2 regions of the Pseudonocardia yunnanensis genome follow, and region 1 is predicted to be linked to the other one. Evidence: riboswitches for the same ligand, from Rfam matches in the RefSeq annotation. Region 1 holds a riboswitch; the other holds the start of a gene.
The links. Region 1 has a riboswitch for thiamine pyrophosphate ahead of ABD743_RS21840 (ABC transporter substrate-binding protein). Riboswitches for the same ligand answer to the same signal wherever they lie in the genome.
Positions count from the first base shown of each region.

Region 2: linked by a shared signal. The riboswitch ahead of thiO (glycine oxidase ThiO) and the one ahead of ABD743_RS21840 (ABC transporter substrate-binding protein) in region 1 are both predicted to bind thiamine pyrophosphate.

Region 1 is NZ_BAAAUS010000024.1:54,586-58,789, reverse strand. Features, by position in the region: gene ABD743_RS21850 (ROK family protein) at 1-682, shown strand, start outside; gene ABD743_RS21845 (styrene oxide isomerase) at 716-1,192, opposite strand; TPP riboswitch at 1,492-1,604, shown strand; gene ABD743_RS21840 (ABC transporter substrate-binding protein) at 1,596-2,633, shown strand; gene ABD743_RS21835 (ABC transporter permease) at 2,630-3,418, shown strand; gene ABD743_RS21830 (ABC transporter ATP-binding protein) at 3,411-4,178, shown strand.
Region 2 is NZ_BAAAUS010000052.1:34,780-38,983, reverse strand. Features, by position in the region: gene ABD743_RS38120 (DUF3159 domain-containing protein) at 1-483, shown strand, start outside; gene ABD743_RS38115 (hypothetical protein) at 783-1,739, shown strand; gene thiE (thiamine phosphate synthase) at 1,765-2,433, opposite strand; TPP riboswitch at 2,481-2,588, shown strand; gene thiO (glycine oxidase ThiO) at 2,580-3,770, shown strand; gene thiS (sulfur carrier protein ThiS) at 3,748-3,948, shown strand; gene thiG (thiazole synthase) at 3,951-4,204, shown strand, end outside.

The DNA.
Region 1 (4,204 bases):
CGTGCACGAGGCGCCCAACCTCGGCTGGCGTGACGTCGCACTGGGCCGCAGGCTCGGCGCGGTGCTGAAGGTCCCCGTGCAGGTGGCGAACGACGCCGAGCTCGGGGCCCTCGCCGAGCACGTCCGTGGGGACGCACGTGACGTCGACGACCTGGTCTACATCTCCGCCGACAAGGGGGTGGGCGGCGGCGTGATCTCCGCGGGCCGTCCCCTGCGCGGCACCCGCGGCTATGTCGGCGAGATCGGGCACCTCGTCGTCCGGCCCGGCGGGCGGCCCTGCTACTGCGGGTCCCGCGGTTGCTGGGAGACGGAGGTGGGGGAGGCGGCGCTGTGCCGGGCGCTCGGGCTCCCCGAGGACGCCCCCCGCGGCGTGGTGGTGGCGGAGCTCCGGTCACTCGAGGGCGCCGAGCAGCCCGGCAGGCTCGACGACTTCGCGACATGGCTCGCCACGGGGCTGATCACGGTGGTGAACATGATGGCGCCCGAGCTGGTGGTGCTCGGTGACCTGTTCACGGCGCTGCCCCCGGCCGTGGTCGCGAAGGTCCGGACGATGGTGCACGAGCGCAGCCTCGTGAGCCGCGCGGTGGGAGGCACGCGGATCGAGACGAGCCCCCTCGGCCGTGACGCGAAGCTGGTCGGCGCTGCCGAACTGGCCTTCGAACCGGTCCTCGTAGCGGTCTGAGCGGCGGCGCGGTCCGCGATCCAACGGCCAGGTTCACGCCACTCGACGGGCCGGCGTCGAATCCTGTTCCCCGCCGGACTTCTCCGCAGTGGGCGCCTTCCGGCCGAGCCCGAACAGGGTCAGCACCGCGGAAACGATGATCGAGATGGCGATGCTCAGGAATCCGGCCCCGACGAGTTTCTCCTGCCACGGCTTTCCGGTGTGGCCCGCCGACGAGATCGGATTCGCGGCGGCGGTGCCGAGCGCCGCGCCGAGGGTGGTGAACAACCAGTTGCCGTACGTGCCGTAGAGAGCTGACGCTCGGGCCGCCTGGTCTGCCCGCCGCGGCAGTTTGACGTAGCCCCAGACAGCGCCGAGCGCGATCAGGAAGGTGCCGTTCATCACGCCCTCCAGATGCGCGGACACTCCCATTCGCATGTTCTTGAAACGGCGCTCGAGAAGGCCGGTCACCAGCCCGATGAGAAAGAGGAACATGCCGTGCCACATCATTCGCCGGTCACCTGACTGCATGTAGGTCTCCTCGTGAAGATCAGAGTGTGGTGTGGTCGATCACGACTCGATGAAGCGAGAGTCGTCCGGGCCGACACGACTCGGCGGCCCGGCGCCACGGTCGCGGCGGTCGGGCGCATGACGACGCTGATCAGTTGCGGCGCCCCTCCGCCGTGCCGATGCGCGGTGGCCGACCTGAGGACGAACGTACCGGCAGAGATCGGGCCCGGGGTGGGGTCGATGCCACAACCGAGAACCTGGCCGGACGAACCACCCGGGATGGGCGTCGTATGCGTGAATCTTCGGCGCCGCGTATCATCCCGGAGACCCGCGGGAGCCCACGATCCGAGGCTGAGAGGGCGGCAGGACCGGCCGCCGACCGTTCGAACCTGACCCGGTTAATTCCGGCGTAGGGAGGAACCTCGTGATCGGCGTACGTTCGCAACGGATCTCCGTCGTCCTGGCAGCCGTGCTCCTGCTCGTGCTGGCCGGGTGCGCAGGCGGCGCCGGGGGAGCGGGCGGGACCGGTGGCGAGCAGACGATCCGGGTCGCTCTGGACTGGACACCCAACACCAACCACACCGGTCTCTACGTGGCGCAGCAGGAGGGCTGGTTCCGCGACGCCGGGCTGGACGTGCAGTTCCTCCCGTACAACAACACCTCGCCCGACACGCTCGTCTCGTCGGGAGCAGCGGACTTCGGCATCAGCTTCCAGGACTCGTTCACCTTCTCGAAGGCGGCAGGCGCGGACATCACCTCCGTGATGGCGGTGCTGCAGCACTGGGCCACGCGGATCGCGGTGAAGGCCGACCGGGCCGACATCACCTCCCCGAAGGATCTCGACGGCAAGACCTACGGCGGGTTCGGCGGGCCGGGGGAGGAGCCCAAGATGCAGGCCGTCATCCGCGACGCCGGGGGCAAGGGCGACTTCACGACGGTGGTCCTCGGCACCTCCGCGTACGAGGCGCTCTACGCCGGGCAGGTCGACTTCACCGAGCCGTTCATGGCCTGGGAGGGCATCGAGGCAGAGCTGCACGGCCAGCCGCTCAAGACCTTCGCCTACACCGACTACGGCTTCCCCGACGCCTACAACGTGCTGCTGATCGGCAACAGCCCCTGGCTGCATGCCCACCCCGACCTGGCCGCGAAGTTCGTGCAGGCGGCGCAGCGCGGCTACCAGCTCGGCGCGGACGACCCGGCCAAGGCCGCCCAACTGTTGATGGACGCCAACCCGGGCGTGTTCACCGAGCCGGAGCTCGTCATGCGCAGCCAGCAGATGCTCGCCGACCAGTTTCTCCGTGACGCGTCCGGCAAGGTGGGTGAGCAGACGCTGGACGAGTGGTCGGGCTTCTCGGGGTGGGTGTTCGACTCCGGCGTGCTCACCGGGCCGGACGGGAAGCCGGTCACCCAGCGGCCGGACTTCTCGACCTGGTTCACCAACCAGTACCTGGCGAAGCCATGAGCGCACCACGCACGGGCGGACGGCGCACGGCCTCGGCCGTCGTACCGTCGCTCGTCCTCGTCGCGCTCGGGCTCATCGCCTGGCAGTGGTACGTCACGGCCGCAGGCGTCAGGCCACAGGTGCTGCCCTCGCCGCTGCGCGTCGCCACGCAGGGCTGGGCGTTCCGCGAGCAGCTGTGGGAGAACACGCTGCCGACGCTGCAGGTCACGGCGGTCGGGTTCGGGGTGTCGCTGGCGGTGGGCTGGGCTCTGGCGATCGCCGTGGACTTCTCCCCGTGGTTGCGACGCGCGCTCACCCCGCTCCTGGTGGCGTCCCAGACGCTGCCGATCATCGCGATCGCGCCGCTGCTGATCATCTGGTTCGGGTTCGGCCTGCTGCCGAAGGTGCTGGTGATCGCACTCGTGACGTTCTTCCCGATCGCCGTCGGGCTGATCGAGGGGTTTGCCGCCACCGACCGGCAGGCCACCAACCTGCTGCGCAGCATGGGCGCGTCGCGCTGGAAGCAGTTCCGCTACGTGCGCCTGCCCGGGGCGATGCCGTCGTTCTTCACGGCGCTGCGGATCGGCATCACCTACGCCGTGACCGGAGCGATCTTCGCCGAGTACGTCGGTGCGACGGCCGGGCTCGGGATCTTCATGAGCCTGCAGAAGAACTCCTTCCGCACGGATCTCGTGCTCGCGGCGGTGGTGGTGACGGCGCTGCTGTCCATCGCGCTGTTCGTCCTCACCTACGTCGTGCAACGGCTGGTGATCCCGTGGCACGGGAAGGAGCGTCGTCATGCCTGAGGGCGGCCACGAGACCAAGCTGGTGCTCGACGATCTCCGGAAGGCCTACCCGGGGCTCCCGGTGCTCGGCGGGGTGACCTTCGACGTGGCGCCCGGTGAGTTCGTTTCCGTGATCGGGCCGAGCGGCTGCGGCAAGTCCACGCTGTTCAACGTGATCGCGGGCCTGGAACGGCCCGACTCCGGCCGGGTCCTCGTCGACGGCGAAGACGCCACCGGCCGCGTCGACCCCTTCGCGTACATGCCCCAGCAGGATCTGCTCTTCCCGTGGCGGACCGTCCTGGACAACACGACGCTGGGTCTGGAGGTGGCCGGGATGTCCCGGCGGGCCGCCCGGGAGCGGGCCCGGCCGCTCTTCGCCGAGTTCGGCCTGTCCGGGTTCGAGTCGGCCCACCCGTACGAGCTGTCCGGCGGGATGCGCCAGCGGGCCGCCTTGCTGCGCACGGTGGTGCAGGACCGCGCGGTGCTGCTGCTCGACGAGCCGTTCGGTGCGCTGGATTCGCTCACCCGCACCGACATGCAGACCTGGCTCGACGACGTGCGCACGCGATTCGGCTGGACGGTGCTGCTGATCACCCACGACATCCGGGAGGCGGTGTTCCTCTCCGACCGTGTGCTGGTGCTCGGGCCGCGGCCCACGCACGTGCGGCGCGAGGTGAGCGTCGACCTGCCCCGGCCGCGCGAGATCGGGCTGATCACCTCTCCGCAATTCGCGGCGATCGAGGAGGAACTGCTCACGGTGCTGCGGAACGGTTCCCGGTGACCGTGCTCGCGGCTGTCGTGAGTGCT
Region 2 (4,204 bases), on a different contig from region 1:
GCCGGTGGCAAGCAGCCGCGGGCCGTGCTGTTCGGCCTGCTCGGAGTGGCGGTGGCGGCGCTCGTGGCGCTCTACACCGGCCGGGCGATCGACTTCTTCCTCGTCCAGATCGTGTCCAACGCGGCGAGCGCGCTCGCCTGGGCGGTGTCGATCGTGATCAGGTGGCCGCTGCTCGGTGTGGTCGTGGGCACTCTGCTCGGCCAGCGCACCCGCTGGCGGCGTGACCCCGACCTGCTACGGGGCTACCAGCGGGCCAGCTGGCTGTGGGTCGGCCAGTACCTGGTGCGCCTGGCTGTTTTCCTGCCGTTGTACGTGGCCGACGCCGTCGTGCCCCTGGGCATCGCGCGAGCGGTGCTCACCTGGCCGCTCGTGGCGCTGTGCGTGGCGCTGTCCTGGCCGGTGCTCCGTTCGGCCCTGCCGGAGGGCCACCGTGGTCTGCGCCATCCGGCCGAAGGAGATGCCGGCTCCCGCTCGGCAACGTGAACGATCTCACCCGACGTTGATCGTCTGGAGCGATCCGGAACCATCGTGCGTTGAAGATCCGGTACCCCGACCGCCCGAAGACGTGATCGTCCACAGGAGCCATGCAGCAGTTCCCCAGCGCCCCACGTCCTGACCAATCCCGCAACGGCGGGCGCCACAGCCCTGCTCCACGGATACCGGCGCCGCGCGCTCCCGGGAACCAGCCGCCCCAGAACCGGATCCCCTCGCCCCGGTCCCCGCAGCCCGGACCTTCCCGGATCGTCCCGACCACCGCTACGACGGCGGACCAGCAGACGGCGGTGCAGACGCAGCCGAATGCCACCGCCGTCGGGCTGACGATCAACAAGGTGATCGCCGGGGCTGGTGCAGCCGCGACGAGCGCTGTTCTCGGGTCGTTCTTCGGTGCGGAGGGCACGGTGGCAGGCGCCGCGCTGGGGTCGGTCGCCAGCACCGTGGCGACCGCGGTCTACCAGCAGTCGCTCGACCGCACGCGCGATCGGTTGGTGGCGCGGGTCCGGGTGCCCCGGCGGGGTTCCGAGAACGCCCCCGCTGGTGCGGCTGTCCCCGGCCCGGCCCTGGCGGCGGAGCTGGCCGCCGAGGTCACCATGCCGATGCCGCGCATCTCGCCGGAAGGGGCGACCACGAAACTGCGCGTCGAGCCCGCCGTGCCGCCGGCGCGGATCTCACGGCGCCGTTTCGTGCTGTGGTCGGCGGCGACCGTGCTGATCTTCGCGCTGAGCATGCTCGCCGTCACCGGTGTCGAGTGGGCCAAGGGCTCCACCCTCACCTCGGGGGAGTCCGGGACGTCCGTCGGGCGGGTGTTCGAGGGCAGGCACGAGAGCCCGAGCAAGCACGACGAGACGGTCGAGCCGTCCACGAGGTCGGAGCCGTCGAGGTCGTCCGAGCCCACCACCACCGAGCCGAGCACCAGCGACAGCACCAGGTCGACGGGCACCCCGGAGAGTGGCGCAAACCCGTCGACGGCCCAGGACTCCGGCGGAAATCCCACCTCCCGCGCCGATGTTCCGACCCAGGGTTCGGGCGCGACCGGCGGTACCGGGAACGGCGGCTCGAGCAACGACCGGTCGGACAGCAACGGCTCCGGCAGCGACGGTTCCCGGAGTGGCGGCTCCGGAAGCGGCGGTTCCGGCGGGAGTGGTTCCGACAGTGGTGGCGCAGGCAATGCCGCCGGGCGCGCTGTGCCGACGCCGCTCGTCCCGGTGCCGGGGGCTCAGGGGCAGGCTCAGGTGCAGTGAGCCCCGGCCGCCCGACGTGGGACGGTCAGGCGCGGACCCGGGCGGCGAGGGCCGCCGCGGCTGCCCGAGGGTCCTCGGCCTGCGTGATCGCCCGCACCACGACGATCCGGTCGGCGCCGGCGGCCAGCACCTCGTCGAGCCGGTCGTGGTCGATGCCACCGATGGCGAACCACGGCCGCGACGGCGACCGGCCGGCAACGGTGCGCACGAGGTCGAGACCGGGTGCCGGGCGTCCCGGCTTTGTCGGCGTGGGCCAGCAGGGGCCGACGCAGAAGTAGTCCACGCCCGCCTCCTCCGCGGCCGCCGCGGTCTCCTCTGCGCTGTGCGACGAGCGTCCGACGACAACCTCGTCACCCACGATCTTGCGTGCCCACTCGACGGGAAGGTCGTCCTGTCCGAGATGCAGCACGTCGGCGCCGGCGGCGAGCGCCACGTCGGCCCGGTCGTTCACCGCGAGCAGCGCCCCGTGCCGGGCGCACGCCGCGGCGAGCACCTCCAGCGCGGCAAGTTCCTCCCGAGCCTCCAGGGCGCCGTCCGCGCCCTTGTCACGTAGCTGCACGATGTCGACGCCGCCGGCGAGCGCGGCGTCGGCGAACTCCGCGAGGTCGCCGGTGCGCCGCCGCGCGTCGGTGCAGAGGTAGAGGCGGGCGTCGGCCAGTCGCGCGCGCAGCGCGTCTCCGTCGAATCCGGGCATGGGTACCGACCCTACGCGGCTGCGTACCCGGCGCGTACTGTGAAGCGAAGGTGACGCACGGGAGCCCGGTTCACGGGCTGAGAGGGGATCTGGAGATCCCGACCGTCGAACCTGATCCGGGTCATGCCGGCGCAGGGAGCGGGGAGATGACGAACTCACGGTTGGCATTCATCGGTGCAGGTGTGATCGGCCTGTCCTGCGCATGGCGCGCTGCGTCGGCGGGGCTGCGGGTCACCGTGGTCGATCCTGCGCCCGCGTCCGGGGCGTCCTGGGTGGCAGGCGGCATGCTCGCGCCGGTCACCGAGGCCTGGCCCGGCGAAGAGGATCTGCTGGAGCTCGGCGTGGAGTCCGTGCGGCGCTGGCCGGGCTTCGCCGAGGAGCTCGGTGCGGCGGCCGGCCAGTCGGCCGGACTGCGCACCGAGGGCACCGTGGTGGTGGCCACGGGGTCGGGCGACCGCGCCGAGCTGGACACGTTGGCGGGCTACCTCGCCCGGCTCGGCCGCGCGGTCGAGCGCCTGTCCGGCCGGGAGCTGCGCCGCCTGGAGCCCGCGCTGGGGCCTGACGTCCGCGGTGGCCTGTCCGTGCCCGGCGATCTGGCGGTCGACAACCGCATGCTGCTCGCCGCGCTGCGGACGGCCGCCGAGCGGGCCGGGGCGACCTTCGTGGAGAGCACCGCGCGCGCCGTCCTCGACGACGGGACGCGCGTCACCGGCGTGCGGACCGACGCCGGCGACCTGGAATCCGACGTCGTCATCGTCTGCGCGGGCGCCCACTCCGGCGCGTTGCACCCGGTCCTCGACGGCCTGGTGCGCCCGGTCAAGGGCGAGATCCTGCGGCTGGCACACCGCACCGGGGCGTTCCCGCCCCCGAGCCGCACCGTGCGGGCCCTCGTGGACGGACGCCCCGTCTACGCCGTGCCGCGGGACGGGGGCGGTCTCGTCATCGGCGCCACCCAGGCCGAGACCGGCTTCGACACCGAGGTCACGGTCGGCGGCGTCCGTGACCTGCTGCGCGACGCCGAGCGCGTGCTCCCCGGCATCGCCGAGTACGCGCTGGTCGAGAGCGCCGCCGGGCTGCGCCCCGGCAGCCCCGACAACCTGCCGCTGGTTGGCGCGCTCGGCCCGGAGGGACTGCTCGTCGCCACCGGCCACCACCGCAACGGGATGCTGCTTGCACCGGTCACTGCCGATGCCGTGCTGCAGCTGCTGCACGGCCGTCCCGTGCCTGATGCGATGCGCCCCGCCGATCCGGCGCGCGTCAACGGCGCCGCGCCCAGCGCAGGCCGAGGCCATCGGTACCCCGAGGAGGTTGCACGTGCACGTGTGGATCAACGGTGAACAGCGCGAGCTCGGCACGGGCGCGAGCGTGCTCGACGCCCTCGCGTCGCTGGGCGCGCCGAGCACCGGCGTGGCGGTGGCGGTGAACGGCGAGGTCGTCCCGAGGGCCGACTGGGCAGCCACGCCGCTCGCCGAGGGCGCTCGGATCGAGGTGCTGACGGCGGTGCAGGGAGGATGACGATGATCGGAGACTCAGTGACGAGCTCGTCCGTCGAGAACGAGGTCCTGGTGATCGGCGGGCGGAAGATCTCCTCCCGGCTGATCATGGGCACCGGTGGCGCCTCGAACCTGGAGATCCTGGAGCGGGCGCTCATCGCGTCCGGCACCGCGTTGACCACCGTGGCGATGCGGCGGATCGACGCGGCCACCGGCACGGGGGTGCTCGACCTGCTGCGCCGCCTCGACATCGAGGTGCTGCCCAACACCGCGGGGTG